3 regions of the Mesorhizobium sp. 131-3-5 genome follow, and region 2 is predicted to be linked to each of the others. Evidence: predicted binding sites of a transcription regulator. Region 2 holds the regulator's gene; each other region holds the start of a gene.
What was found. Region 2 encodes LexA, which represses DNA repair genes until DNA is damaged. Its sites were predicted from a motif close to TGTTCNNNNTGTGTTCNG; they were not measured.
Positions count from the first base shown of each region.

Region 1 (10,268 bases), 1.0 Mb from region 2:
GCAATGCAACGGGGACAGGGTGGAAATGGAACTGAAATATTGCCGGGGGATGGCTGCCTCGATACTTGCAAGTTTGCTCATATTCGCAACACATGGCGCCGGTTCGGCGGAATCGCTGGCGGGCAAGATGGGCGACAAGCGGTTTTCCCCGACCTTGTCACTCGATCCGAAGGAAGCCTGCTACAAATCCTACCTCGCCTATATCGCGGCCAGCGGCCATTCGGTCTACGCCACGACGTTCTATTCGCGCGTCGTCGATCTCCACATTTTCTGCAGCGTGAAGCTGAACGCACCATCGCAGAAGGCCGCGGAGGAAACGGCGTTGCGCGCCTGTCAGAGCGGCTTCGCCAAATGGAAGGTCAAGACCGCAAGCGGCGGCTGCGCGATCGCTGCGTCGAAGTAAGCCGGCGGCCAGGCTGGTGCCGCCCGAGGCAAACCCGGGAGGCTCCATGTTCGCCAAAATCCTGATCGCCAATCGGGGCGAGATTGCTTGCCGTGTCATCCGCACGACCCGCAAGATGGGGGTGCACACCGTCGCCGTCTATTCGGACGCCGACGCGAAATCCCTGCATGTCGAGATGGCCGACGAGGCCGTTCACATCGGCCCCTCGCCTGTCGGTGAGAGTTACTTGCGCGGGGACCGGATTGTCGCGGCTGCGCTTTCGACGGGGGCGCAGGCCATCCATCCCGGCTACGGCTTCCTGTCGGAAAATCCTGATTTCGTCGACCAGGTGGTGGCGGCGGGGCTCACCTTCATCGGTCCGTCGGCGGCCTCGATCCGCGCCATGGGGCTGAAGGATGCCGCCAAGCGGCTGATGGAGAAAGCCGGCGTTCCCGTCGTTCCGGGCTATCATGGCGAAGCGCAGGAGATCGTGCTGCTTGCCTCCAAGGCACGCGAGATCGGCTATCCCGTGCTGATCAAGGCGCGCGCCGGCGGCGGCGGCAAGGGCATGCGGCGCGTCGAGCATCCCGATGATTTCTCCGAGGCGCTATCCAGCGCCCGGCGCGAGGCAAAGGCTGCTTTCGGCGACGACCGCGTTCTGGTCGAAAAATATGTCGACAAGCCGCGGCACATCGAAGTGCAGGTGTTCGGCGATAATTTCGGCAATGCGGTGCATCTTTACGAACGCGACTGCTCGGCGCAACGCCGCCACCAGAAGGTGATAGAGGAAGCCCCCGCCCCCGGCATGACGCCGGCGCTGCGCAAGGCGATGACGGAAGCGGCGGTGAAGGCAGCCAAGGCGATCGGCTACTCAGGCGCCGGCACCATCGAGTTCATCGTCGACGCCTCGCACGGGCTGAAGGCCGACCGCTTCTGGTTCATGGAGATGAACACTCGCCTGCAGGTCGAGCATCCCGTCACCGAAATGGTCACCGGCATCGATCTGGTCGAGTGGCAGTTGCGGGTTGCCAGCGGCGAAAAGCTGCCGAAGACGCAGAGCGAGATCGCGCCGACCGGCCATGCCCTGGAGGCGCGCATCTATGCCGAGGATGCGGCAAAGGGGTTCCTGCCCGCAACGGGTACGCTGCATCATCTGAAGTTCCCTGACGCGGCCCCCGAAGGCGCCACAATGCGCGTCGAGACCGGCGTGCGGGCCGGCGATGCCATCTCCCCCTACTATGATCCGATGATCGCCAAGCTGGTGGTTCATGCCAAGGACAGGCAAGCCGCGCTGGAAGCGCTCGGCGCGGCGCTGTCGCGGACCGAAATCGCCGGTTCCACGGTCAACACCGGTTTCCTTGCCGCCCTTGCCGCCGATCCCGACTTTTGTGCTGGCGACGTCGACACCGGCCTGATCGGCAGGCATCAGGCGGCACTGACCGGGGTCGCGCCGCCGACCGGCGAAATCGTCTCGGCAGCAGCGCTCGCGGCCTCCGGTGCGGAAGCCTTGCCGCCATCGAACGACCCATGGTCGTCGCTTTCCGGCTATGCGCATTTCCACGGCGTGGCGCGGCGCACGCGGCTGAAGTTCGGCGAGACCGATATACTGGCAAAGGTTTCGGTGCGGCCGGACGGGCGCTTCCAGGTGGCGCTCGATGCGCCCTATGACAGCACCAATTCGCATGATTTCCGCGCCACTCCCCGCCTCGCCCGCTGGCCTGGCCACATCACGGTGTTCGAAGGCGCCGTCGGCTACACATTCGCGGTATCGGACCCCTTGGCACGCAGCGATGACGCGGCTGCCGCCTCCGGCAGCTTGCGCGCGCCGATGCCCGGGCTGGTCAAGCTGGTGCGCGTGGCGAAAGGCGACGCGGTGATCAAGGGACAAGCGTTGCTGATCCTCGAGGCGATGAAGATGGAGCACACCATCGCCGCCCCGCATGACGGAGTGGTTGCCGAGATCGCCGTGGAAGGAGCGCAGGTCACCGACGGGACGGTGCTGGTGCGGTTCGTCGAGGAACAGAGCGCGCCGACCGCTACTGCAGGCTGACAAGCGGAGCGCTTCGCGGACCGCAAACAAAATGGCCGGGGCGAACCCCGGCCATTTCCTTGGATTATCTCATTACCCGAGATTACTGCGCGATCGGCGCGTACTTGCCGTCATGCCACTGGTTGATGTCGTAGCTGGCGTTCTTGAGGTCGCCCTTTTCGTCGAAGGTGACGTCGCCGACAACGGTGCTGATCGGCGTGCCGTTCTTCAACGCTTCGGCAACCTTGGCCGGATCGTCGCTGCCGGCGCGCTTGATGCCTTCGGCGAACGCCTGGACCACGGCGTAGGAGAACAGCGTGAAGCCTTCCGGCACGAAGCCGCCGGCCTTGATCTTCTCGACGGCGGCCTTGGCTTCCGGCTTTGCCTGCGGGTCCGACGGGAAGACGAACATGGTGCCTTCGCCGGCCGGGCCGGCAACCTGCCAGAATTCCGGCGAGGCGATGGAGTCCGGCATGATCAGCTGGAACTTCAGGTTCTGTTCGGCCGACTGGCGCAGGATCAGGCCGGCTTCAGGATGATAGCCGCCGAAATAGACGACGTCGGCCTTGAGATCCTTCAGCTTGGTGACAAGCGCCGAATAGTCCTTCTCGCCGGGATTGATGGCGTCATAATAGACTTCCTTGAGGCCGCCAGTGTTCATGGTCGCCCTGACGGCATCGGCCACGCCCTGACCGTAAGCGCTCTTGTCGTGCAGGATGACGACGTTCTTGCCGGCATATTTCTTGGCGATCCACGGGCCGATGAAGGCGCCCTGTGCATCGTCACGCGTATAGAGGCGCATGATGGTCGGCCAGCCGGCCTTGGCGGCCGCGTCGGTCAGCACCGGGTTCGAGGAAGCCGGGCTCATCATCAGCGCGCCGGCCTCGGCATAGACGGCCGAGGCCGGAATGCTCGAGCCCGAGCAGGCATGGCCGTCGATGAACTTGACGCCGTTGGCGACGATGCGGTTGGCGACCGACACGGCCTGCTTGGGATCGCACTGGTCGTCCTCGATATCGAGCTTGATCATCGAGCCGTTGACGCCGCCCGCGGCGTTGATGGCATCGGCGGCGGCCTGTGCGCCCTGTTTGAACTGATCGCCGATGGTGGCGAGCTGTCCGGTCATCGGGCCGACCACCGAGACGGTGATGTCGTCGGCGAATGCGACGGGCGCACTCATCATCAGGCCGAAAATGGCCGCGCTCAAAATACTCATTTTTTTCATGGCAATAGAACTCCTCCACTCACGCGCGGCCCCCGGCCGCGCTTCTTCCAGAGAGGCGGGACAATTTCATCCTTCATTGGGCCTGTCTAGGCGCATTGGCGCCACTCGATTGGGCCTGCGAGCCCTCATCCACGCAAAAAGCCACGCCAGCCTTGTTCCGGCTGGTCGTGGCTTTTTTTGCCTATCGGGCGGTTTCCCAGCGCCCCCGCGCCGCGAACCCCAACGTAGCCTTCCCTGTCTTCCCTGCCATGATCCGAAGAACGGATACTTTTCGGGGTCATGGTCCGTCGCACGGCTTGGCCGATCCTGCATGCCGCATTCTTGTTGTTGATGGCCCGTGGCCTGGCTGTCTGCGCAGCCTTATCCCTGTTTTGGCCCGACCGTCTTGGAGCGGTCTTGGCCGGAGCGTCCCCGTCTGCCGAAACTCAGTGCATGGTCATCCATTCGCGGGCTTCGCGCAGCGCCTTGGCGATCTCGACCTTCGACATGGCGGCCGACAGTTCCGAGCGCAGTTCCGCGGCGCGGGCCGAGCCCTTTATGGCGGCGATGTTGAACCATTTGTGGGCGGCAACGACGTCGGTTTCGCAATCGCGGCCGGTCGCATACATCATGCCCAGTTCGAAAAGAATGTCGGCCTGGGCAGTTGCCCCCATGGCGCCGAAACCTGCTTCAAGCATTTCAAAACGTGCCATTTTAGTCCCCTGTCTGGCTCCCGAGAGCTGCCTCCGTTCGTCTTGTCCGGGCCGCTCTTTCGATGCTTCCGAGGATGCCGATCAGGCTTGAATCCGTCGTTAAATGGCGTGCTTAATTTGAAGAAAACAAAGCTAAAACAAGAGGTAAACGCGGAAATTCGTTAAGGATACGAAGTCAGCAATTCAGCCGATTTTCGTCAAATTCGACGAAAATTTTTCGAGCCTGGATCAACACTCCGCTAACCACGGGAAACAAACAGCACGTGCCGGTCGTTTTCATTTCCTCGCCGACGGAGCCAATTCAGGCGGCTTCAAAATCCCAAAGTCTTCCGTTGCGGCACCGCTTTTGTTTTGCCGGGAGCTGGATTAGCTTACGTTTGCGTAAGCGGCAGACCGGCGAGGCGGAGAATTCGGCCGGCTATCCAAAGGGAGCAAAACATGTTTCGAAAAGTGAGCCTGGCTCTTGCAGCCACATTGATCATCGCGGGTGCGGCGTGGGCCGATCCGATCGAGGGCAATTGGAAAACGCAAGCCGGCGATACCGCGGCCATTTCAGGCAGCGGCTCGTTTTCCATCACGCTCAAATCGGGCAAATATGCCGGCAAGACGATCGGCTCGCTCAAGGCGGCGGGCGACAACAAATATGCCGGCAGCATCACCGACCCTGCAAACGACAAGACCTATTCGGGCAAGGCGACATTGTCGGGCACCGCTCTCAAGATGAGCGGCTGCGTGCTTGGCGGACTGATCTGCAAGAGCCAGACCTGGCACAAGCTCTGATCGATCTATCCTTGCGACATCCATAACGGGGCCCGACGGGCCCCGTTTTCGTTTCACCGGCACGTCAAGCCCTGGGGCTCTTGCCCCCGCTGCCGGTGGCCGGCCGGCCGGCGACGACCCGCCCAGATCCCGTCAATCAATTTGAACCGCAGATGAACGCCGGCATCAGAGCCGGTTCAGAGGCGTTGGGGCATTCTCCGGCGTGTTGAAGGAGACACGACCCCAATGCTTGCTCGCCGCTTCACCATCGTCTGCCTGCTGATGAGCCTGTTTGGAATGTTCTTCGCCATCCTCGTCGCCGAAGCGGGCCGTTCTCCCCGCTCCTGGGACGAAGTCACCAGAATGTGCCGCCTCGCCTGCCCGACCAACCTTCGTCACTGAAACAAAGAAACCCGGACCTCGAAAAGAAAAGCTCAGACATCATGACCCGCATCGCCGCCAACACTCTCAAGACCCTTCGGCTCCTGCCGCGGGCGGCGCTCATCCTGGTGCTCCTGGCCGCGCCGGTCCTGGCGGTGCCGATGATGCGCGCGGATGCCGGCTCGACGATCGAGGCGCCGGCCCTGAGGAAGTCCGGCGTGGGTTTCGTTCTGCTGGTCAGCCTGCAGCGGGGATAAAGAAAAATGGCGCTTTGGGCGCCTTCGGCAGCGACACCCCTCCCAACCGCTCGTCCGAGTCTCTATATTGAGCCATGGAAAAGCGAATCTACCCTCAAGCCATCGAATCTGTCGTCATGCCGGAGCCTTTTGGCCGGCAAAGCTTCGACAGCGCCGAAAAAGCCGTTGCCGCACTGCAGTTGCTTTACGACCGCAACACCAAGTTCCTGCGCGACGCCTTCTCGGCCCTGGCGGCCGCCGGCGGCGACAGCAGCAAGCGCTACCGCGCCTTCTATCCCGAGATCGGCGTCACCACGAGTTCGTTCACGCAGGTCGACTCGCGCCAGGCCTACGGCCATATGCCGACACCCGGCCATTTCGCCACCACGATCACACAGCCGCACCTGTTCGAGAGCTATCTGGTCGAACAGCTGCGCCTGATCATGCGCAACCACGGTGTCTCGGTCACGGTTTCGGAATCGACCACGCCAATTCCGCTGCATTTCGCCTTCCTGGAGGGAACTTACGTCGACGGAGCCGCCGCGGAGCGCATCAAGCGGCCGATCCGCGACCTGTTCGACGTGCCGGATCTCGACGGCACCGACGACCAGATCGCCAACGGCACGTTCGAGGTGGCCTTCGGCGAACCAAGGCCGTTGGCACCGTTCACGGCGCAGCGCATCGACTATTCGCTGCACCGCATGACGCATTATACGGCCACCAGCCCGCAGCATTTCCAGAACTTCGTGCTGTTCACCAACTACCAGTTCTACATCGACGAATTCGTCGCCCGCGCCCGCGACCTGATGGAGAAGGGCGGCGGCGGTTACGCGGAATTCGTCGAGCCTGGCAATGTCGTGACCAGGGCCGGGCAGAGTTCGCCCAGCGAAGGCGTTGGGCCGCAGCGCCTGCCGCAGATGCCGGCCTATCACCTGAAAAAGCCGAACCACGGCGGCATCACCATGGTCAATATCGGCGTCGGCCCTTCCAATGCCAAGACGATCACCGACCACGTCGCAGTGCTGAGGCCGCATGCCTGGGTGATGCTTGGCCACTGCGCCGGGCTGCGCAACACCCAGGCGCTCGGCGACTATGTGCTGGCGCATGCCTATGTGCGCGAGGATCACGTGCTGGACGACGACCTTCCGGTTTGGGTGCCGATCCCGCCGCTGGCGGAAATCCAGGTTGCGCTGCAGGAGGCGGTCGCCGAAGTCACCGGGCTGTCCGGCTACGACCTGAAGCGCATCATGCGCACCGGCACGGTCGCCACCATCGACAACCGCAACTGGGAACTGCGCGACCAGCGCGGACCGGTGCAGCGCCTGTCGCAGTCGCGCGCCATCGCGCTCGACATGGAATCGGCGACGATCGCCGCCAATGGCTTCCGCTTCCGTGTCCCCTATGGCACGCTTCTGTGCGTTTCCGACAAGCCACTGCATGGCGAATTGAAGCTGCCTGGCATGGCGACCGAGTTCTACAAGCGCCAGGTGGCGCAGCACCTTACCATCGGCATCAGGGCGATGGAGAAGCTGGCCGAGATGCCGATGGAGCGGCTGCATTCGCGCAAGCTCCGGAGCTTTTCGGAGACAGCGTTCCAATAGGCGGCCGCAGCGCCTGGGCGAGGCATTTCGTCGTCTTGCCCGGCCCGCAATTTGGCCGATAAGCAGATGGAACGGATCGTCAGGCGGCATTCGGCAGACACGACCTCGATGATGACAGGCGCGCGCTTGAAAATGATGGCTGGGTTGGCATTCCTGGCGATGACGGCGCTATCGGCCGCGCTGTTGGCCGGATTCTTCTGCACGCTGCATCCGGCTTTCGATTCCTTCTCGCATTTCCGCATTCACTTCAGCGTGCTCATGGCGCTTCTGGCACTGCCGCTGCTTGCCAGCTCGTTTCGGCTGCAAGCGGCAGCGGGGCTGCTGTTTGCCATCGCCTGCCTGGCCACGACGGCAAGCGCCCTGCCGAGGCTCTGGCCGCAACCGGCGGTTGCCAAGCCCACCGATCAGGCCGTCTACAGCCTGCTGCAGATGAACTTGCGCTTCAACAACCCGACACCGAAGAAAGTGCTCTCCCTGATCGGCCGCACCAACCCGGACGTAATCACCCTCGATGAGGTGTCGGAGATGTGGACGACCGAGCTTGGCACCATCGCCAGCGCCTATCCTTACCGTATCCTGTGCCCCTACCCGAACGGCATGTTCGGGGTGGCGTTGCTGTCGCGCCGGCCGTTCGTGGCCGGCACGACACCGCGCTGCGAGCCGCGCGGAGCGATGGCAACCGCCACCATCGACTTCGGCGGGATCGACGTTGATGTCGCCGCGATCCATTTGAGCTGGCCGTGGCCGAAGGAGCAATACTGGCAGATCGGCGAACTGGCGCAGACATTGGCCGGGTTGGGCGAGACCGCGATCATGGCCGGCGATTGCAACGCCGTGCCGTGGAGTGCTGCGGTGCGGCGGGTCGCGGCTCTCGGCGGGCTGACAGTGATGCCTTCCGCCGGCCCGACCTGGATCCACCGGACACTGCCCGACATCCTGCGCCGTTATGCGGGCCTGCCGATCGACCAGGTGTTCAGCAAGGGCGGGTTGACGCTCCTGTCTTCCAAGCGGCTGGAGGACACCGGCTCCGACCATCTGCCGGTGCTGGTCGAGTTCACGCTAAGGCCAGACGACAAGCAGCCTGAGAATGACCACGCCACCGCGCTCGCGGCGAGCGACTTTTCGGTGAAGCCGCAAAGCTGACACGCCAATCGAGCGGGCTGGCGGCAAGGACCCGCGATGGCGAGGGGTCTAGTCCTTGTTCTAACGCAATTCCCAAGGGAAATCGCTACGGCGCTTTTTCCCGGGAAAACCGTTTTACACTTTTCCTGGAATTGCCCTGGTTCAAGGTTTTCCGGTCAAGGCAGCGATCAGATGCTCGACATGGCCGCCATCGCTGTGTTCGCGCCGATCGAAGGCGTTTTGTTTGGCCTCATATTCGGCATAGATCGCCTGGATGCGCAGCCGCGCCTCGCGGCGCGTCTTGTAGCAGGACGGGTCGTTGACGACTTGCAGGCCGGTTATCGACCTTTCCGTAGCGCGCATCATCTCCCTGGCGATGCGCCCATGTGTTTCCTCATGGGCGCGAACACCTGCGAAAAACTTGTTCCAGCGCCTCTTCAGCGCCGACGTCGCGGGTGAGGCAAGGCGCGGGAAGGTGTAGGAAAGATTCAGCGTGCCATTGACCCCTCGCATCCGACAGAAGCCGTTGCCCTGGCCGGCGTCGAGGTCCCAGTCGACGGTATAGGAAGTTGTGGCGATGGCATGCGTCATGAAGCCGTGCCGGGGGCCTTTTCTGTCCATCGCGTCGACGAGGGCGGTGCCCGAGCTTCCGGTGACGTCGTAGGTCCGCGTCTGGACCACTGCCCTGGTGCCGGCCGAGGCCTGTGGCGCAAACAGCGCTCCGATGGCGACGAGGCATGTCAGAACTGTCCGGCGCATCGGCCTTCTCCCTATCTCCAGAGAAGGAACCATAGACCGGTGGCCGTTTCAACGTTTCTGCTGGCCTGCATGCCCTCGCGGCCAGCCCTACCTGCATTTTCTTGCCGCCGAGGCCGAAACCGCCCTGCCGCGCGAGATCACATGCCCTGGTAGACCGGCCCCTCGCCGCCCTGCGGCGGCACCCAGTTGATGTTCTGGTTCGGGTCCTTGATATCGCAAGTCTTGCAGTGGACGCAGTTCTGCGCGTTGATGACGAAGCGGACGTCCTTTGCCGCCGGATCGGCGGCGGCGTTGCCGTCCTTGTCGACCCATTCATAGACGCCGGCCGGGCAATAGCGTGTCGAAGGCCCGGCGAAGACATCGTGCTCGGACCGCTTCTGCAGATCCATGTCGCCGACCAGCAGATGGACCGGCTCGTTCTCTTCGTGATTGGTGTTGGACAGGAACACCGAGGACAGGCGGTCGAAGGTCAGCACGCCGTCGGGCTTCGGATAGGCGATCTTCTTGTGCTGGGCAGCGGGCTCGAGCGTGGCATAGTCGGCCTTGCCGTGCTTCAGCGTGCCGAAGGGCGAGATGCCGAACAGCGTATTCAGCCACATGTCGAGGCCGCCAAGACCGACGCCGACGATGGTGCCGAAGCGCGACCACAGCGGCTTGACGTTGCGAACCTTCTTCAAATCCTTGCCGATATCGGTCGCGCGCCAGGCTTGCTCGTAGGAAGTGAGTTCATCATTGGCGCGGCCGGCGCCGATCGCCTCGGCGACATGATCGGCAGCCAGCATGCCCGACAGCACGGCATTGTGGGAGCCCTTGATGCGCGGCACGTTGACGAAGCCTGCGGCGCAACCCATCAGCGCGCCGCCTGGGAAGGACAGTTTCGGCACCGACTGCCAGCCGCCCTCTGTGATGGCGCGTGCGCCATAGCCGAGTCGCTTGGCGCCCTCGAACGTGCCTGATATCGCCGGATGGGTCTTGAAACGCTGGAATTCCTCGAAGGGCGACAGATACGGGTTCTTGTAGTTGAGGTGGAGGACGAAGCCGACCGCCACCTGGTTGTCCTCGAGATGGTAGAGGAAGGAGCC
Region 1 is NZ_AP023254.1:5,304,767-5,315,034, forward strand. Features, by position in the region: gene JG747_RS26155 (hypothetical protein) at 26-403, shown strand; gene JG747_RS26160 (acetyl/propionyl/methylcrotonyl-CoA carboxylase subunit alpha) at 450-2,432, shown strand; gene JG747_RS26165 (branched-chain amino acid ABC transporter substrate-binding protein) at 2,515-3,636, opposite strand; gene JG747_RS26170 (sel1 repeat family protein) at 4,062-4,328, opposite strand; gene JG747_RS26175 (DUF2147 domain-containing protein) at 4,767-5,108, shown strand; gene JG747_RS26180 (hypothetical protein) at 5,334-5,489, shown strand; gene JG747_RS26185 (hypothetical protein) at 5,531-5,725, shown strand; gene JG747_RS26190 (AMP nucleosidase) at 5,842-7,305, shown strand; gene JG747_RS26195 (endonuclease/exonuclease/phosphatase family protein) at 7,372-8,448, shown strand; gene JG747_RS26200 (DUF922 domain-containing Zn-dependent protease) at 8,590-9,186, opposite strand; gene JG747_RS26205 (electron transfer flavoprotein-ubiquinone oxidoreductase) at 9,324-10,268, opposite strand, start outside.
Region 1: a site for LexA is predicted at 4,451-4,468, ahead of JG747_RS26170 (sel1 repeat family protein). Genes of this name have one in related genera too.

Region 2 (10,268 bases):
GAATCGGGTGACCTGCTCGGCGCCGACATCGTGCGTTCGCTCCGTCAGATAACAGGTCGCGAGGTGCGGCTCGTCGGCCTCGGCGGCCGGCATCTCGGCGAATTGGGCCTGGTGTCGCCCTTCGATGCCGGTGAGATCGCGCTGATGGGTTTCAGCGCCGTCCTGCGCGACCTGCCGCGCCTCATCAGGCGGATCGGCCAACTGGCCAAAACCATCGCCGAAGAAAAGCCGGACTGCCTGGTCACCATCGACAGTCCGGACTTTTCCTTGCGCGTCGCCAGGAAGGTGCGGGCAGCCAATCCGTCGATACCGATCATCCATTATGTCTGCCCGAGCGTCTGGGCCTGGCGGCCGGGCAGGGCGGTGGCGATGAAGCCCTATGTCGACCATATCCTCTGCATCCTGCCGTTCGAGGTGAAGGAACTCGACCGGCTGGGCGGCCCGCCGGGCACCTATGTCGGGCATCGCCTGACGCATGATGCGGGCGTGCTTGCCGCCCAGAAGGCGCAGGCCTTGCCGCGCGATCTTGCCCAGGACCGGATCAAGACATTGCTCGTCCTGCCGGGCTCGCGGCGCGGCGAGGTACGGCGACTGATCGAACCATTCGGCGACACCGTGTCGATGCTGCGCGCGCGCGGGCAGCGGCTGCGACTGCTGCTGCCGACGGTTCCGCATGTCGCCGATCTCGTCAAATCCTCGGTCAATCGTTGGGACGAAAAACCCGAAATCATCGTTGATCCGCAACGCAAATGGCAGGCTTTCGGCAAGGCCGATGCCGCGCTGATCGCATCGGGGACCGTGTCGCTGGAACTGGCTTTGGCTGGTGTGCCGATGGTGTCGTCCTACAGGCTCGATCCGGTCGCCCGTGCCGTTGCGCCGTATCTTGTTTCGGTCTGGTCGGCGCTGCTGCCCAATCTCATCTCGGATCGCGCGCTCATCCCAGAGTTCTACAACGAGTACGTCAAGCCGAACAATCTGGCTCGCCAACTGGAAGCGTTGTTTGCCGACAGCGGCATGCGCGCCTGGCAGAAGGACGGCTTTGCGGAGATTGCGCGGCGCATGGCGACAGACAAGCCGTCGGGTGAGATCGCGGCGGGCGTTGTGCTGCGCCATATAAAAAAGGCGCCCTGAGAGGCGCCTTTCTTTAATCACGGGAGCTTCGGTCAGCGCTTGGCGATCGGCACGTAGTCGCGCTCCGGCGCACCGGTGTAGAGCTGGCGCGGGCGGCCGATCTTCTGGCGCGGATCCTCGATCATCTCCTTCCACTGCGCGATCCAGCCGACGGTGCGTGCGACCGCAAACAGCACGGTGAACATGGTGGTGGGGAAGCCCAGCGCCTTCAGCGTGATGCCGGAATAGAAATCGACATTCGGGTAGAGCTTCTTCTCGATGAAATAGGGGTCGGTCAGCGCGATCTTTTCCAGTTCCATCGCGATGTCGAGCAGCGGATCGTCCTTGATGCCGAGTTCGCCCAGCACCTCGTGCGCCGTTTTCTGCATGATTTTCGCGCGAGGATCGTAGTTCTTGTAAACGCGGTGACCAAAGCCCATCAGCCGGAACGGGTCGTTTTTGTCCTTGGCGCGGGCGATGAATTCCGGGATGTGATCGACATGGCCGATCTCGCCCAGCATGTTGAGCGCCGCTTCATTGGCGCCGCCATGGGCCGGGCCCCACAGGCAAGCGATGCCGGCGGCGATGCAGGCGAACGGGTTGGCGCCCGACGAGCCGGCGAGGCGAACCGTCGAGGTGGAGGCATTCTGCTCGTGATCGGCGTGCAGGATGAAGATGCGCTCCATGGCGCGCGCCAGCACCGGGTTGATCTTGTACTCCTCGCATGGCACCGCAAAGCACATATGCAGGAAGTTTGCCGCGAAACCGAGATCGTTCTTCGGGTAAATGAAGGGCTGGCCGATGTGGTACTTGTAGGCCATGGCCGCGATCGTCGGCATCTTGGCGATCAGGCGCATCGACGCCACCATGCGCTGGTAGGGGTCGGAGATGTCGGTGGAGTCGTGATAGAAGGCCGACAGCGCGCCCACCACGCCGCACATCACCGCCATCGGGTGCGCGTCGCGGCGGAAGCCGGTGAAGAAGCGCGACATTTGCTCGTGCACCATGGTGTGGCGCGTCACGCGGTAGTCGAAATCGTCCTTCTGCGCCTTGGTCGGCAGTTCGCCGTAGAGCAGGAGATAGCAGACTTCGAGGAAGTCGCCGTGTTCGGCCAGCTGGTCGATCGGATAGCCGCGGTGGAGGAGAATACCGGCGTCGCCGTCGATGAAGGTGATCTCGGACTCACAGCTTGCCGTCGAAGTGAAGCCGGGGTCGTAGGTGAAGGCGCCGGTCGTGCTGTAGAGCGAGGCGATGTCGATGACGTCGGGTCCGACGGAGCCGCTTCGCACCTTGAATTCATGGGTCTTGCCGGCGAATTGAAGCGTTGCGGTAGCCTCTTGGTTCGCGCCGCCCACATCCAGTTTTTTCGCAGCTTCGGTCATTGCAAACTCCTTGTTGTTTCCTCATGCCGGCAAAGGCAAATTCTGCAGAGCGACACGTCGAAATCACCGCAATGCGCGTATTCGCCACCGCATTTTAGGAGGTGCGTGCCAGATTGGGCCAAGGCCTAATGTTGCACTGCGAAACGCGCCTTTCAATGCCAATCTTCTTGGGCCAGTTTGCTCCTAATCGATTTGATCCGCTATGCGCGCCAGGCTTTCCTCGCGCCCAAGCACGGCAAGCACGTCGAACACGCCAGGCGAGGTGCTTTTGCCGGTCAGCGCGGCCCGCAACGGTTGGGCCACGGCGCCAAGCTTGTGGCCACCGGCCAGCGCATAGTCGCGGATCACGGCTTCCGCCGCGGCTGCAGTCCAGTCGCCGGAAAACGCATTCAAAGCTTCGTGAGCGCCGCGCAGGATCTTGCGGGCGTCGTCGTTGAGCAGGAGGGCCGCCTTCTCGTCGACCGGCAGCGGTCGCGTGGCGAACAGATAGGCCGCGCCATCGACGAGCTCGACCAGCGTCTTGGCGCGCTCCTTCAGGCCCGGAAGGGCCGCCAGCAACTGCGCCTTGTTGTGTTCGTTGAGGCGCGCGGCCATCGCCGGGCCACCCTCGAGATAGGGCAGAGTGGCGATGAAGATGTCCAACAGCTTCGCGTCGGCCATGCGCCGCATATGCGCGCCGTTGATCGCTTCCAGCTTGGCGAAATCGAAGCGGGCAGCGCCCTTGTTGACGTCGCCGATATCGAACCAGGAGATCATGTCCTTGATCGACATGATCTCGTCATCGCCATGACTCCAGCCCAGGCGCGCCAGGTAGTTGAGCAGTGCCTCCGGCAGGTAGCCCATGGCCCGATAGGCTTCGACGCCGAGCGCGCCATGGCGCTTCGACAGCTTGGCGCCGTCGGCGCCATGGATCAGCGGGATGTGCGACATAGACGGCACGTCCCAGCCCATGGCGTTGTAGATCACGGTCTGGCGGGCCGCATTGGTCAGATGGTCGTCGCCGCGGATGATGTGGGTGACACCCATGTCGTGGTCGTCGACGACGACGGCATGCATGTACGTCGGGTTGCCGTCCGAACGCAGGATGATGAAATCGTCGAGATCCTTGTTGGGGAAGCGCACCGCGCCCTGGACGCGGTCATGGACGATCGTCTCGCCTTCGGTCTGCGCCTTGATGCGGATGGCGCCCTTGACGCCCGCAGGCGCCTCAGAGGGGGCGCGGTCGCGCCACTGGCCGTTGTAGCGCGGCGGCAGGCCCTTAGCCCGTGCTGCCTCGCGCATCGCCTCCAGCTCGGCCGGCGTCTCGTAGCTGTAATAGGCCTTGCCCAGACGCACGAGTTCCTCCGCGACCTCGCGGTGGCGCGGCGCGCGCTCGAACTGCGAGACCGCGTCGCCGTCCCAGGTCAAGCCGAGCCAGGAGAGGCCGTCGAGGATGGCAGCTGTCGCGGCCGCGGTCGAACGCTCGCGATCGGTGTCCTCGATGCGCAGCAGCATCGTGCCGCCGGTGTGTTTGGCATAGAGCCAGTTGAACAGAGCCGTGCGCGCGCCGCCGATGTGCAGATAGCCGGTGGGCGAGGGGGCAAAACGGGTGACGACCTTGTCGGACATGAAACTCTCGGAAACCATCTGAAGCGGGGTGCGGCCGCGCGGACTTTCGCGCGTCGCGCGTTCATGTAGCATAGGGCGTCAGGCGTGCAAGGGGCAGGACCCGATGGCTGGACGAGGCTGGGGCTCGGATCAGGGCGAGGACGCTGGTGTTGGCGTCAGCGAACGGTCGATGTTTGCATCTCCCCTTGCGAACCCACTGCCATCGCCCCTTATGCCTGCACCCGGCAGCCAGCCGCCGCAGGCGGATATGCCGGCGACACTTCCGCCGCCTGCTTCAGGCCGGATTGTGCGTGTCCGGCGGCGACTCGCCCGGGTTTCCTGGCCTCGCCTACGCCATAGTGCGGCGACGGCAGCGGAGCTCGAGCTTGACCGGGGCATCGCCTTCCTGCTGGTGCCGGTTTGTCTGGCCGCTGGAGCCATCGGCTATTATTCGCTCGCGACGGAGCCTGATTTTGCAAAGCCTGTCGCGGTCGTCGTGCTGATGGCGGTCTGTGCGCTTGTTTCGCGCTCCTGGCCCAAAACCCATCTGGGCTTCACGGCGGCATTGTTGTGCGCGCTTGGCCTGCTTGTCGCCAAGGTCGAGACATGGCGGGCGGGCACCCAGATGCTGGGTTCGGAAATCTCGACGCAAGTCACCGGCCGTGTCGTTTCGCTCGACCGGATGGAGACCGGCCGCATCCGGCTGACCATCGACGTGACGTCGACCGCCCGGCCGAAACTGCGCTATGCGCCGGAAAGGGTCAGGCTTTCGGCGCGAGATATCCCGGCGGAAATGACCGCCGGCTCCCTGGTCACCGGCTATGCTAAACTGTTGCCGCCGACCGGTCCGGTGCGGCCGGACAGTTACGATTTCTCCTTCGACAGCTATTTTGCCGGCATTGGCGGCAGCGGATTCTTTCTCGGCAACCCAAAGCTTGTCTCAGCCACGGACGACGAGGTGCCGCTCACGGCCCGCCTTTTCTCGGGGATAGAAAATGCCCGTGAAGCCATTGCCGACCACATCAGGGCCACGGTTGGCGGTGCCGAGGGTGAGATCGCGGCGGCGCTGATCGTCGGCGTGCGGGCCGGCATTCCCGATGAAATCAACGAGGCGATGCGACGCACCGGCATCTATCACATCATCTCCATTTCCGGACTGCATATGGCGCTCGTCGCCGGTACCATCATGGGGCTGCTGCGCGGCGCCTTCGCGCTGTTTCCGGACTTTTCCGCGCGTCGGCCGGTGAAGAAATATGCGGCCGCCGCGGCCCTTTTCTCGATCGCCGCCTATCTCGTCATTTCCGGCGTCGTCGTCGCGGCCGAACGCAGCTTCATCATGCTGGCGGTGATGCTGATTGCCGTGCTGTTCGATCGCGCGGCGCTGACCATGCGCAATCTTGCGATCTCGGCGATCGCCGTCATTGTGGTGTCGCCGCATGAGGTAGTCGGCCCAAGCTTCCAGATGTCGTTCGCCGCGACCGCGGCGCTGGTCGGGGCTTATGCCGGCTGGGCGGATCACCATGCGGGAAAGGCAAGACCGCCACCGCCAAAGCGATCCCTGCCGGGTTTTCTCACGCGAAAATTCCTGCTGGCGACGGGTGGGTTGGCGATGACATCCATCATCGCCGGCTGCGCCACGGCGCTGTTTGCCATCTGGCATTTCCAGCGTGTGTCGCCGCTCAGCCTGTTCGCCAATCTGGCCGTCATGCCGATCGTGTCACTGATTGTCATGCCTTTCGCTGTTCTCAGTTCGCTTGCGATGCCCTTTGGTGCCGACGGTCCCTTCCTTTACGTGATGGGCAAGGGCCTGACCGCAATGATCGCCATATCGGCGTGGATATCGGAGCGCTCCCCGGTCGATGCGGTCGGGCTGATTTCGCAGCAATCCGTGCTGCTGGTGACCATCGCCCTGATCATCGCGACGATGGCGACGACCTGGCTGCGGCTCGCGGCAGTGCCATTCGCGCTTGCCGGCCTGCTGACAGTATCGGATACGCGCGCCCCGGATGTGCTGATTTCCGAAGATGCGCGTTTGGTGGCGCTGCCGATCGGCGGTGGAGAACTCGCGGTCAGCCGGGCTCGCCCGAACGAGTTCACCGTCGACAATTGGAAACGCGCGCTGGTGTCCGAAACCATCGTCGTGCCGGAGATGTTCGACAAGGCGGACTGGCAATTCGACATTGCCGATGCCGCCAATCTGCCGCCGGGAGCGCCGTTTTATTGCACGGATGGCGTCTGTCTTGCCCGGCATCCGTCAGGGGCGATCATCGCGCATGTCGAAGACCGCAAGGACACCTGGAAGGCTTGCGGCTTCGCCGATTTGATCGTCGTCAATGACGCAACCGGCTATGATTCCTGCCACAATCCGCTGGTTGTTGTCGTCACCAAACGGCAACTTGCCCGCAAGGGCAGTGCCGCCGTCTTCTTCGACCGCCAATCGGCGACAGGTCCGCCAATCATCAGCTTCGCGGTGGACGGGCCATATCGGCCCTGGCACGAGCAGCGAAAATTTTCGCGCGAGGCGAGGGGGCTGCCGCCCTATCAAAAACCCGAAAAGCCGGCCGTTCCTGCTCAGTAGCGCCGGATCAACCCGACAAGCTTGCCTTGCACCTTGACCCTGTCTGGCCCGAAAATGCGCGTCTCGTAGGCCGGGTTGGCGGCTTCAAGGGCGATCGAGGCGCCCTTGCGGCGGAACCGTTTCAGGGTTGCTTCCTCCTCGTCGACCAACGCCACGACGATCTCGCCCGGGCTCGCCGTGTCGGCGTTGCGGATGATGACCGTGTCGCCGTCGAAGATGCCGGCGTCGATCATCGAGTCGCCCTTGACCTCAAGTGCATAATGCTCGCCACCCATGATCATGTCCGGCGGTACCGAGATCGAATGTGTCTGATGCTGGATGGCATCGATCGGCACACCAGCGGCGATGCGACCCATCACCGGGATCGACACGGCGGAAACCGCATCGTCATTATTGCCGGCCGCGGGCAAGCGCGATGCCGCCGGCTTGATCTGGCGGCCAAGACCACCCTGGCCGAGGCTGCCCTGGATGACGCTTGGCGAGAATTTCTTTGCCGCGTTGAGGCCGGGTGCGATCGAATCCGGCAGCCGCAGCACTTCCAGCGCCCGCGCCCGGTTGGGCAGCCGGCGAATGAAGCCGCGTTCCTCCAGTGCCGTGATCAGGCGATGAATGCCTGACTTGGAGGCAAGATCGAGCGCTTCCTTCATCTCGTCGAAGGAAGGCGGAATGCCGCTTTCCTTGAGCCGTTCATGAATGAACATCAGCAGTTCATGTTGCTTGCGTGTCAGCATGGCGGCCCCCAAGGCATTGAACGACGGGTGTGAATCAGAATCGAAAAACAAACCCAGAACAAACACTATCTGTTCCAGTTGTGTTCCGCAACTGTTTAAAGTTTAATGAATTTGTTAACGCGTCTGAAATTATTTGGCCCCGGCAGCGGGCCGCGCTCGACCGCTTCCGCTCCCCCGCAGGTTCATTGAAATCATTTTGGTTAATGGCCTGTGGCCTACCCCTGGATGCGGTTTGGCATCAGGCGTTTGAGAGGCGTCCACAGAGCGGATTTGTACGGTGTATCGATCCATTTCCGGCGGAACGAAACGAAATCAAAATGCCAACGGTCGCGGGTTCAGGCCGGCCACGGCCGCGTGGATCTGGACGCCGCGGCGACGTCATCCGGAAACCGCTTTCAGGCTGCCGGCGCGCGCGGTGTAGGTGTTGGCGCCGTTGTCTTCGCTGTGGACATAGACATGCAGCGTGTAGCCGATATGCGCCGTCATCAGCGCCTTTGCCCGCTCGACGTCGCGATCGAGCGCCGCTTCCATGATTGCGGTGTGATGCTCGATGGCGATCGCTTCGCGCAGCGCGTCCATAGCCTCGCCATAGCCGTCCTTGAGGCCGGCCGCCGCCCGCAATGTCGGCGCCAGGCCGAGAAACCGATGATGCCGACACAGCTGATCGGCGATCGTCGAGCGAAAGCGCAACAGCCAGTTCGACGTCGCCGCGCTCAGCAACGCCGCATGGAAGGCCTCGTGGCTCTCGTCCCATTTGTCGACGGCCGCATCGGAAGGGTCTTCGACCGCGGTCTTGCAGCGGGAGAGCCGGTAATGAGCGGTGACGACCGCGTCCTCCCATTCCCTGCCGCCGTTCGCGATCGATTCCAGGAACAGCGGCATTTCGACAACCATCCTTGCGCGCGCCAGGTCCTCGAGCTCGGCGCGCGACACGGGAGCGACGGCAAAGCCGCGATTGCTGATGGCGGTGACCAGGCGCTCGGCTTCAAGTCGGGACAAGGCTTCACGCAGCGGCGTCCAGCCGACGCCGTATGTGCTGCGCAGCGCGCTCAGCTTGAGCGGCGCGCCCGGCATGAGGCGGGTGGTCAGGATATCGCGCCGCAGCAGCTGATAGGCCGCCTCGGTCTTCGTGGAATTGTTCTGATCCTGCATCGCCATCCGTCCGTCATCGGCTTGCGAAAATTATATATGAAGCGGAGGTATGGCAAGAATTATATATAATGTTTGACACACGGCGGGCGACTGACCATGATCGCCGCAGTTGCCGTCCTGTGGGCGGCGCTGATCAAATCTGGGAGGAAATGATGTTGAAGTCGAAGTCCGCTTGGCTGTCGGGATTGGCCCTGGCAGGCGCATTAATGGTCAGCGCAGGCAGCGCCGCGGCCGATCAGATACGCATCGGCATCGCTAATTTCGGCGAGCATCCGCAGCTCAATGCCGCCATAGCCGGCTTCAAGAAGGCATTGACGGACAACGGTTTTGTCGAGGGCAAGGACGTCGTCTACACCGAAAGCCATACCAACTTCGATGCATCGCTGGTGCCGCAGATGATTGCCAAGCTGCAGGCGGAGCAGCCCAAGCTGATCTACACCATCACCACGCCGGTATCGCAGATCGCCAAGAAGGCGCTCGCCGGTTCCGGCATTCCGATCGTCTTTGCCGCTGTCACCGATCCGGTGGCGGCCAAGCTGGTGCCGTCGTGGGACGCCGGAGACGAAGGCATGACCGGCGCCAGCGATCTGCAGGATGTCGCCGCGGTGATGGCCTTCACCAAGAAGCTGCTGCCGAACGCCAAGCGCTTCGGGGTGCCTTACAATCCAGGCGAGGCCAATGACGTTGCCCTGATAGAAAAGATCAAGGCGGCGGCGCCGGCGGCCGGTTTCGAGGTCGTGGAAGTCGGCATCGACAACGTCAATGACATCCAGCAACGCATCGCTTCGCTCGCCGGCAAGGCTGACGTGATCTACGGTCCGGCCTCGAACCTGATCCAGCCTGCAATCGCCGCTGTCTCCGCGGCCGCACGCCAGGCCGGTATCCCGGTCGTCAACTCTGATGACAGCGCGGTCCGCAACGGCACCGTGCCGGCGAGCTTCGCGGTCAATTACACGCAGGTCGGCATGAACGCCGGCAACATCGCCGCCGAAATCCTCAAGGGCAAGGATCCCAAGACGATCGCGCCGTCGCGCCCGGCCTACAAGGATCACATGGCAACGATTTCCCGCAAGGCGATGGCCGCGTTCGGCATCGAGATACCGGCTTCGATGGCCGATTGCGGCTGCATCGTCGACTGATATCGGGCTGCAAGGGGCGATGGCGTTGGCGCCGTCGCCCTTCCGGCCAGGGAGGAACGATGCTCGATATCCGATCCGCGCGCAAAGTATTCTACAAGGGGCAGGCCGACGAGAAGGTCGCGCTCGACGGCCTCAGCCTGTCATTGGCCACCGGCGAGTTCGGCATCGTCATCGGCTCCAACGGGGCCGGCAAGAGCAGCATGCTCAACGCTATTTCCGGAGCCCTCGTCCTGGATTCCGGCAAGATCCTGATCAACGGCGCCGACGTGACAGCCATGCCGGTGCACAAGCGCGCCACACGATTGGCGCGCGTCTTCCAGGATCCGATGCGTGGCACCGCCGCCAGCATGACCGTGGCGGAGAACATGCTGCTGGCCGATCTGCGCAGCCAAAAACGCACGCTGCGGCAAGGGCTAAACGCCACGCGGCTCGCGTCCTACAAGGAGCGCCTGTCGATATTGGGCCTCGGCCTCGAAAATCGTCTCGACACCCGTGTCGACCTGCTCTCGGGCGGGCAGCGGCAGTCGCTGTCGCTGATCATGGCAGTCGGCGGATCGCCGGACCTGCTGCTGCTCGACGAGCATACCGC
Region 2 is NZ_AP023254.1:4,266,809-4,277,076, forward strand. Features, by position in the region: gene lpxB (lipid-A-disaccharide synthase) at 1-1,131, shown strand, start outside; gene gltA (citrate synthase) at 1,164-2,492, opposite strand; gene gltX (glutamate--tRNA ligase) at 2,676-4,100, opposite strand; gene JG747_RS20780 (ComEC/Rec2 family competence protein) at 4,204-6,657, shown strand; gene lexA (transcriptional repressor LexA) at 6,651-7,388, opposite strand; gene JG747_RS20790 (GntR family transcriptional regulator) at 7,767-8,540, opposite strand; gene JG747_RS20795 (ABC transporter substrate-binding protein) at 8,693-9,679, shown strand; gene JG747_RS20800 (ABC transporter ATP-binding protein) at 9,739-10,268, shown strand, end outside.

Region 3 (10,268 bases), 3.2 Mb from region 2:
AGGTGCCCGAAGGGCGGATGAGGGGCAGAGCCAAGGGAATGCAGTTTCACTGTGCCGCCCGTTCGGCCAACGCCGCGCCGCCCCCTCATCTGGCTGCCGCCATCTTCTGCCCATAGAACGGGGAGAAGGACGCAGCTTCGCCAACCTTGCCTAAATGTCCCCTTCACCTTAAGCCGAATTGACCCTGTAGACCTGACATGCCAAAGGCCCGCCCGAGCCTTTCGTCTGGAGACAAGCTGATGACCGATCGCATCGAGATCGCTGGATTGCGGATTGCCCGCGCGCTGCATGATTTTGTGGCTGGCGAGGCCGTGCCCGGCACCGGCATCGCCGCAGATGCGTTCTGGAACGGTTTTTCGGCCATCGTCCACGACCTCGCGCCGAAGAACCGGGCGCTGCTCAAAAAACGCGACGCCATGCAGGAAAAGCTCGACGGCTGGTATCGCGACAATGGCGCGCCGGTCGACATGGAGGCTTACAGGGGCTTCCTGAAAGAGATCGGTTATCTCGTTCCCGAAGGGCCGGCCTTCAGCGTGTCGACGGGAAATGTCGATCCCGAAATCGCCGTTGTTGCCGGGCCGCAGTTGGTGGTGCCGGTGATGAATGCGCGCTATGCGCTCAACGCCGCCAATGCGCGCTGGGGTTCGCTCTACGATGCGCTCTATGGCACCGATGCCATTCCCGAGACCGGCGGCGCGGAAAAGGGTAAAGGCTTCAACCCGGCGCGCGGCGCCAAGGTCATCGCCTGGGCCAAGGATTTCCTCGACCAGTCGGTGCCGCTCACCTCGGGCAAATGGGCGGGGGTCAACGGCCTGTCGGTGGCGCATGGCGCGCTGAAGCTTGGCGCCGGCGCCGGCGGCACCACGCTGGCCGACCCCAGGCAATTCGTCGGTTATCGCGGCGATGCCGCCAACCCCGATGCCGTGCTGCTGGTGAAGAACGGACTGCACATCGAGATCGTCATCGACCGCAACAACCAGATCGGCCGCACCGATCCGGCGGGCATTGCCGACGTCATCCTGGAATCGGCGCTGACCACCATCCAGGACTGCGAGGATTCGGTCGCGGCGGTGGATGCGGAGGACAAGGTCGTCGTCTACCGCAACTGGCTCGGCCTGATGAAGGGCGACCTCGCCGAAGAGATCAGCAAGGGCGGCAAGACGTTTGTCCGCAAGCTCAACCCCGACCGCGCCTACACCGCGCCCGGCGGCGGCACGCTGACGCTGCCCGGCCGCTCGCTGATGCTGGTCAGGAACGTCGGCCACCTGATGACCAATCCGGCGATCCTGGACCGCGACGGCAACGAGGTGCCAGAAGGCATCATGGACGCCGCGCTGACGGCGCTGATCGCACTGCACGATGTCGGGTCGAAAGGCCGCCGCGCCAATTCCCGCGCCGGCTCGATGTATGTGGTGAAACCCAAGATGCATGGGCCGGAGGAAGTCGCCTTCGCAGTCGAGATCTTCGACCGTGTCGAGGCGCTGCTCGGCATGGCGAAGAACACCATCAAGATGGGCATCATGGACGAGGAGCGGCGCACCACTATCAACCTCAAGGAAGCGATCCGCGCCGCGAAGGAACGCGTGGTGTTCATCAACACCGGCTTCCTCGACCGCACCGGCGACGAGATCCACACCTCGATGGAAGCCGGCCCGATGATCCGCAAGGGCGACATGAAGCAGGCCGCCTGGATCTCCGCCTACGAGGCCTGGAATGTCGACACCGGGCTCGAATGCGGGCTCGCCGGCCATGCCCAGATCGGCAAGGGCATGTGGGCGATGCCGGATCTGATGGCGGCGATGCTGGAACAGAAGATCGCGCATCCCAAGGCCGGCGCCAACACCGCCTGGGTGCCGTCGCCGACGGCCGCGACCTTGCATGCCACGCACTATCACAAGGTCGACGTCCATGCCGTGCAGGCGGCGTTGAAGAGCCGGCCGAAGGCGAAACTCGACGATATCTTGTCCGTTCCGGTGGCCGTGCGGCCGAACTGGACACCCGACGAGATCCAGCGCGAACTCGACAACAACGCTCAAGGCATTCTGGGCTATGTCGTGCGCTGGATCGACCAGGGCGTCGGCTGCTCGAAAGTGCCCGACATCAACGATGTCGGCCTGATGGAAGACCGCGCCACGCTGCGCATCTCCTCGCAGCACATCGCCAACTGGCTGCGCCACAAGGTGTGTTCGGAGATCCAGGTACGCGATTCCCTGCAGCGCATGGCGGCCATCGTCGACCGCCAGAATGTCGGCGATCCGCTCTACCGGCCGATGGCGCCGGATTTCGACACCTCCATCGCCTTCCAGGCCGCCTGTGACCTGGTGTTCAAGGGAACCAGCCAGCCCAACGGCTATACGGAGCCGGTGCTGCACGCGCGGCGGCTGGAGCTGAAGGCGCGCGATAGGACCTGAAAAGCAGGGCCGGCCCCAAGCGCCTCGCCGCCTGCGCCACGCGCTCTGATGCGGTAGGAAATCGCCTCGACGCTGTGGATGCGCCCGACCGTCTCGCTGGCGCCGGCCAGTGCGCGCGCTAGCGAAGGCTGCCACTCAAGTCAAAAACATGCCTAAAGCAGCCACTGTCGTTCCTTGGCGCCAGCGCAGGCGCAAGCGAATGCTGATCACATAAATGCGATGTCGAGGTGACCGGCAATCAGTTCCAGGCGCCTTGACGACCATTAATCTACCTACTAGTTGGTAGGTAGATTAAACGAGAGACCCCATCATGCCTGGACAAATGAACGATCAGAGCCCGTCATCAAACGGCTGGCTCAAAAGCTATTACTATCTGCGGTTTGCCGTATCGGCAGCCTGGGTTGTGGCGGCTTTCACCGTCGCGAAAAGCAGCCCGCCGCTCGCTGCCGCCATGCTGGTTGCCTATCCTGCATGGGATGCGCTTGCGAATTACATCGACGCCCGGCGCACCGGCGGGCTCGGCCGCAACAAGTCGCAATTGCTGAACTTCGCCGTCAGCATCGTCGCCACGATTGCGGTCGCCATCGCGCTCGGTCACAGCATGAATGCGGTGCTCTCGGTCTACGGCGTCTGGGCCGTTGTCTCCGGCGTGTTTCAGCTCCTGACCGCGGCGCGGCGCTGGAAAACCAACGGTGCGCAATGGCCGATGATCCTGAGCGGCGCCCAATCGGCGCTGGCGGGTCTGTTCTTCGTCAAGATGGCCGGCGGCACGGAGATCATCGGCATCGCCAATGTTGCACCTTATGCCGCGTTCGGCGCCTTCTACTTCTTCGTGTCCGCTCTGTGGCTGTCGGTCAGCGACGTCCTTCGCAAGTCGCCGCGGGTCGCAAGTTAGGGCAATGTCAGCAAAAGTGTGAGCGCTTTCCCTTGGGAATCGCTTCAAAACAAACGGGTTAGAGCGGTTCGCCGGTTTCCATGAAACGGCGAACCGCTCTAAGTGCAGAGGAGCCCTCCGCCGGAGCAAGTCATGAGCAAGCCTTCGAACACCGCCGACGAGATCCTGGCCGCCGCGCGAGCCTTCATCGTCGCGGGCGGCTACAATGGATTCAGCTACGCCGATATCGCCGAGGTGGTTGGCATCCGCAAAGCCAGCATCCATCACCATTTCCCCAGCAAGGTCGACCTCGTGCAGACCCTGCTCAAGCGTTACCTCGAGGATGCCGTCATCGGCATGGGAGGGCTCGAGCGCGATGTCCCCGAACCGCCCGAGTTGCTTCGAACCTATGCCGGCATCTGGGCCCGATGCATCGAGGATGCGAGCGTGCCGTTCTGCGTCTGCGCGCTGCTTGCCAGCGAGCTGCCCGCCCTTCCGCCGGAGGTTGCCGTGGAAGTCCGGGCGTATTTCCAGTTTCTCTCGGGATGGCTGACTGGCGTCATCGAGCGCGGCGCAGAACAGAGGACACTGGCAATATCGAATGCGCCGCGTGTGGAAGCGGAAGCCTTCATGGCGACCGTCCACGGGGCAATGCTTTCCGCGCGAGCCTATGGCGATGCCTTGACCTTTGGCATGATCCTGACGCCGACGCTGCAGAAGTTGATCCCCGCGACCGATTGATCCGGGCAAAGGCGGATCGGCCCGACGCGCGGTTTAATTGACCACAATGTTAGCATAGGTGGCTCCCCCGAAGCCGCACCTGTAGCTCCCAGCGACGGGCTGGTCGCGCGCGTGTCGTGATGCCTACCTCTTTTTGAAGGAGGGGAGCTACAATGCCGCTCGGGGATTTACGGTCACCCCAGAGGGAGGAGATTATGAAATACCTCGTAAATTGGAACGAGCGGCCACAGGGATCGGCGATCGAATACGAGAACGTCCAAAAGCGCATCCTGAAAATCTTCCGGCACTGGGAGATACCCAGCGAAGTCAAGGTACATGCCTTCGTGGCGCGGGTGGGTGAATGGGGTGGCAGCATGCTGATCGAGGCAGATGACCCGCTGGTAGTCCACAAAATGTGTTCGACCTTCCCGGCGTTCCAATTCGACGTCCATCAGGTCATCGACGTTCAGGACGCGGTCCGCGTCGAGATGGAAGCTATCAAATGGCGGGATGAACTTCCTTCATGAGCGGCAGCCGACGAGGCTGCGCATCTCGCAAAAGCCGGACGAGGCGACGCATTCGGAGCGCACTCGCTTCACCGGCTTCGTGGGATTCAGCCGGGTGCGCTCACGAAGCAGGTCGCGCACCGAGGCATGGATGCCGGCTTTGGGGCGAGACAGTACCTGGGTGCTGCGCAAGTGATTGGCGACGGCGGAAGGCGCTCTACGCCGCCTGCGCCACGCGTTCCGAACTCATGCGATAGGAAATCGCTTCGGCAAGATGGATGCGGCCGACGGTTTCGCTGGCGTCGAGGTCGGCCAGCGTGCGCGCCACTTTCAGCACGCGGTGATAGGCCCGCGCCGAGAAAGCGAGTTTCTCGCTGGCGTCCTTGAGCAGCGACAGGCCGGCTGCGTCGGGCATCGCGAAGTCCTCGATGACAGAAGGTGCGCAATGGGCGTTGGTGGTGGCGCTGGTCACGCCGAGCCGTTCGAAACGCTCGCGCTGCAGGGTGCGGGCGCGTGCGACGCGCAGCGCCACATCAGCACTCTTCTCCGCTCGATCCGGCCTTATCAGGTCGCTGGCCGAGACCGCCGGCACTTCGATCCGCAGGTCGATGCGGTCGAGCAGCGGACCGGAAATGCGTGCCTGATAATCGGTGCGGCAGCGTTCGCCGCGCAGGCAGCGATAGCCCGGTTCGCCGGCCATGCCGCAGCGGCACGGGTTCATCGCCGCCACCAGCTGGATGCGCGCCGGATAGGTGACGCGGTGGTTGGCGCGCGCGATCATGCAGTCGCCCGTCTCCAGCGGCTGGCGCAGCGCGTCGAGCGTCTGCGGCGTGAATTCGGGGAACTCGTCGAGGAACAGCACGCCGTGGTGGGCGAGCGAGACTTCGCCCGGCCGTGCGCGCAACCCGCCGCCGACCATTGCCGCCATCGAGGCCGAATGGTGCGGGGCGCGGAACGGCCGCCGGTCGGTCAGCTTGCCTTCGCCGAGCTCGCCCGCCACCGAGGCGATCATCGAGACTTCGAGCAATTCCTTCGGCGCCAGCGGCGGCAGGATCGACGGCAGCCGCTGCGCCAGCATCGATTTTCCCGAGCCTGGCGGGCCGACCATCAGCAGATTGTGGCCGCCGGCCGCCGCCACTTCCAGCGCCCGCTTGGCCGTCTCCTGGCCCTTGATGTCGGCAAGGTCGGGCAGGTCGCGCGCCGCGGCGTGGATACCGGCCTCCGGCCGCGACAGCACCTGCGTGCCACGGAAATGGTTGGCGATGGCGATCAGGCTGCGCGGCGCCAGAATATCGAAGTCCTTGCCGGCCCAGGCGGCTTCCGGCCCGCAGGCGAACGGACAGATCAGCCCCTTGCCCTCGGCATTGGCGCCGATCGCCGCCGGCAGGGCACCGGCGACGGCGGCAATGGTGCCGTCGAGCGACAATTCGCCAAGCACGACATAACCGGCCAGCATGTCGCCCGGAATGGCGCCAAGCGCGGCCATCAGGCCAAGCGCGATCGGCAGATCGTAATGGCTGCCTTCCTTGGGCAGGTCGGCCGGCGCCAGATTGACCGTCACCTTCTTCGACGGCATCGACAGGCCCGACGCATGCAGCGCCGCCTGCACCCGCTCACGGCTTTCGGCCACCGCCTTGTCGGGCAGGCCGACGATCTGCATGCCGACCTTACCGGGCGCGATCATCACCTGCACGTCGACCGGCACGGCCTCGATGCCCTGGAAAGCGACCGTGCGAACCCGCGCCACCATTTTCCCACCCCGGATATGGGCCGCAACCCATGCGATAGGCCTGGAACGTGGCCCCGGCAGAAGACAATCACAGATTGCCGGTCAAATCAAGAACATTACGAGAACAAGGCAATCGCTATGGTTGCAGCCGGATTGAGCCCGGTTGAAAAGGCGGAACATGGTTAATACGAACTGAAAACGGAAAATATCGCTGTGTGCCTATGACCGCAGTGAGGCGCGACATCGTCACAGAATTGTCAGCCCCAGTCTCGCGGCAGGTCTCATTTCGATCCACCCAGGGAGTGAATATGAGCAGCCATGAAAATGACTGCCAGGATAACCAGTATCGAAGCAAGTCCGTAAAGGCTTCGGTCCTTCTCGTCGAGAGGACGAAAGAATTTACCTCGCATGCTGTCAACCCAAATAAATTCACCAGTGATGCCGCAATACCGAAACAAACGGCGAGTATTAAAAAGACATTTCCATATAGGATGCTTGCCACATTTCTCCTCCAGGGTCGCTTAGGCAGCAGGGTGTCGGAGGTTACTTCCGCTTCCCCTCGACCGCATCCCAGAACAGGCTGGCAATGTCGGCGCCGCCGAAGCGCTGCACTTCGCGCACGCCGGTCGGCGAGGTAACGTTGATCTCGGTCATGTAGTCGCCGATGACGTCGATGCCGACCAGGATGAAGCCGCGTTCCCTGAGCGACGGCCCGATGCGGGCGCAGATCTCGCGCTCGCGCTCGGTCAGTTCGGTCTTCTCGGCGCGGCCGCCGACATGCATGTTGGAGCGGGAATCATGCTCGGCCGGCACGCGGTTGATGGCGCCGACCGGCTCGCCGTCGATCAGGATGATGCGCTTGTCGCCCTTGCGCACATCCTTGAGGTAGCGCTGCACGATATAGGGCTCGCGGAACAGCTGGCCGAACATTTCGAGCAGCGAGGCGAGGTTGCGGTCGGCCTCGTGCAGATGGAAGATGCCGGCGCCGCCATTGCCGTAGAGCGGCTTGACGATGATGTCGCCGAATTCCTTGCGGAAGGCGGCGACTTCTTGGCTGTCCTTGGTGATCAGCGTGTCCGGCATCAGGTCGGCAAACTCGGTGACGAAGATCTTTTCCGGGCTGTTGCGCACCCAGGCCGGGTCGTTGACGACCAGCGTCTTCGGGTGGATGCGCTCGAGGATATGCGTGGTGGTGATGTAGTTCATGTCGAAGGGCGGATCCTGGCGCAGCAGGACGACGTCCATCTCCGACAGGTCGGTGCGCACCTTGTCGCCCAGCGAGTAATGGCTGCCCTTCTCGTCGCGCACCTGCATCTCCTCGATGCGCGCAAACACCTTGCCGTCGCGTAGCGACAGCCGGTCGGGCGTGTAATGGAACAATTGGTGGCCGCGCCGCTGCGCTTCCAGCGACAGCGCGAACGACGTGTCGCCGGCGATCGACACGGTGGAGATATGGTCCATCTGGACGGCGATTTTCAGCTTCATGGCGGGTCCCCAGCGCAGTCGACGAGAGCGATATAAGGGTCGCCGCGCCTTCTGCCAATCGCGACATCTGAAGATCGGCAACAGCAGGGCACAATCCCCGCCAGCCCGATCGCGACAAGGCAAGCGGCCGCGTCATCGTTTTCTTAAGCCTTGCTGTACAAGAATAGGCCTCGAATACCCCAACGGCAGGCGCCGGACGGGGGCCCTCGATGGAACAACGACCATGAACGCGCTCACCGCCATCCGCGCCGCCGCGACCAAACAGCTTGAACTCACCATCCTGATGCCGTGCCTCAACGAGGCCGAGACGCTGGCCGTTTGCATCGGCAAGGCCAGGGCTTTCCTCGACAAGGCCGGAATCCTGGGTGAGGTGCTGATCGCGGACAATGGCAGCACCGACGGTTCGCAGGAGATCGCGGCCCAGGGCGGCGCTCGTGTCGTTCCGGTGGCGCAGAAGGGCTATGGCGCGGCACTTCTCGGCGGCATCGCCGCCGCCAGGGGGCGCTTCATCATCATGGGCGATGCCGACGACAGCTACGATTTCGGCGCGCTGGATGCCTTCATGACGCGCCTGCGCGACGGCGCCGACCTGGTCATGGGCAATCGCTTCCAGGGCGGCATCGAAACCGGCGCCATGCCGCCGCTGCATCGCTATCTCGGCAATCCGGTGCTGAGCTTCGTCGGCCGCCTGTTTTTCCGCATCAAGACCGGGGACTTCCACTGCGGCTTGCGCGGCTTCAACGCCGAGAGCATCCGCAAGCTCGACCTGCAGACGACCGGCATGGAATTCGCCAGCGAAATGGTGGTGCGCAGCGCGCTTGCCGGGCTGCGCATCGAGGAAGTGCCGACCACGCTCAAACCCGACGGCCGCAGCCGGCCGCCGCATCTCAGGACCTGGCGTGACGGCTGGCGGCATCTCAAATTCCTGCTCGTCTACAATCCGCGCTGGATGTTCTTCATCCCGGGCGCGGCGTTGTGCGGCCTGGGCATGCTGTTCGCAGCCCTGCTGGTGTTTGGACCGCTGCGGGTGATCGACAATCTTTCGCTCGACCTCAACACTTTCGTCGCCGCCTGCTTCATGATCATCACCGGCATCCAGCTCATCACCTTCGGCGCCATATCGCGATACTATGCCGAGATCACCGGCATCCTGCCGCGCAGCCGCGGGTCCGACTGGCTGAGAAGGACCATCAGCACCGACCGTCTTGCCGCCAATGCCGGCATCTGCTTTGCCGGCGGCGTCCTGTTCTTCGGCTATGCGGTGCTGCGCTGGGCGCATCTTGGCTTCGGCCCGCTGAACGATTCCGAAATCCCGCGCATCGTCGTGCTGGGCCTGAGCCTGATCGTCATTTCGTTCCAGGCCTTCTTTTCGGCATTCCTGCTCGGTGTCCTGGAGATCCCGGTCAAGCGGCTGAAAGCCGGCCAGCCCGGCGGATCCGGCGAAGCCGCCGCGACTGCCGAAAAATGAGCCGGCTTCTACGAAGATTCGCCGCGGTACGGCTTGTCCGGTTTGTCATCGTCGGCGTTGGCGCGGCGCTGCTGTTGTTCATGCTGTCATGGGCCTTGGTGTCGGCCGGTTTGCCGCCATTCGTCGGAAGCGTCATCGCCTATATGCTGGCCTTCGTCGTGGCATATTCGGCACAACGTGGCTGGACGTTCGAGGGACGCCACGACCACGCCCATGCGTTTCCACGCTATCTCGTCACCCAGCTGGTCTGCGCAGCGTTTGCAGGCCTGTCCGCCCATGTCGCGGTGTCGATATTTTCCGCCTCGCCGCTGATCATGTCAGCCATTATCACCGTCGCCGCAAGCGCCGCGAGCTATGTGCTCTCATCGGTCTGGGTGTTTCGCGACGATCAAAGAGCCGCGTGAAGGCATTCGACGGCGGCCCGCCGACGCGATGCGACGACGTGCAAGGCTGGTTTAAGATTTGCGCAGTGAGTTCGCGATAACTTCCGTCGCGAAAAGAGCGCCCAGAGGCCGTCCCGTGACTCCTGCCGATACCATGATCTCCGTCGAGGCCAAGCCACTTCCGTCACGGCGCAACGACCTCGCGCTCGTGCTCGTCGCCACGCTGGTGATGGTTGCCGTCAGCGCCCTCAGCGGATTCCGCGACTTGACCGACGCCGGCGGCGACAATGACAATCTGTTGCGTCTGGTCGAGGTTCGCGACATGCTGGCCGGCCAGGGCTGGTTCGACCTGCATCAGTACCGGATGGGTCTTGAAGGCGGCTTCGTCATGCACTGGTCGCGGCTGGTCGACGCGCCGCTCGCCGCCATCGTTCTCGTAGCCTCGGCGCTGACCGGCAGCATGGCCAGGGCCGAGACCATCGCCGAGGTGCTCTGGCCGGCACTGCTCTTCTACCTCGCTTTGCTCTTTACCGCCCGCGCGGCGCGCAGTTTCGCCGGTGCCGCGGCCGTGCTGCCGGCTGTCGTCATCGGCGCCGCGGCGCTGCATTTCATCGGCATCTTTTCGCCCGGCTCGCTCGATCATCACAATGTCCAGCTGACGCTGACCATGGCCTGCCTGAGCCTGCTGCTCG
Region 3 is NZ_AP023254.1:765,692-775,959, reverse strand. Features, by position in the region: gene JG747_RS03620 (malate synthase G) at 240-2,411, shown strand; gene JG747_RS03615 (DUF308 domain-containing protein) at 2,722-3,306, shown strand; gene JG747_RS03610 (TetR/AcrR family transcriptional regulator) at 3,439-4,026, shown strand; gene JG747_RS03605 (DUF3303 domain-containing protein) at 4,221-4,532, shown strand; gene JG747_RS03600 (hypothetical protein) at 4,516-4,707, shown strand; gene JG747_RS03595 (YifB family Mg chelatase-like AAA ATPase) at 4,729-6,261, opposite strand; gene gshB (glutathione synthase) at 6,784-7,725, opposite strand; gene JG747_RS03585 (glycosyltransferase family 2 protein) at 7,949-9,193, shown strand; gene JG747_RS03580 (GtrA family protein) at 9,190-9,597, shown strand; gene JG747_RS03575 (polysaccharide biosynthesis protein GtrA) at 9,713-10,268, shown strand, end outside.
Region 3: a site for LexA is predicted at 6,350-6,367, ahead of JG747_RS03595 (YifB family Mg chelatase-like AAA ATPase). Genes of this name have one in related genera too.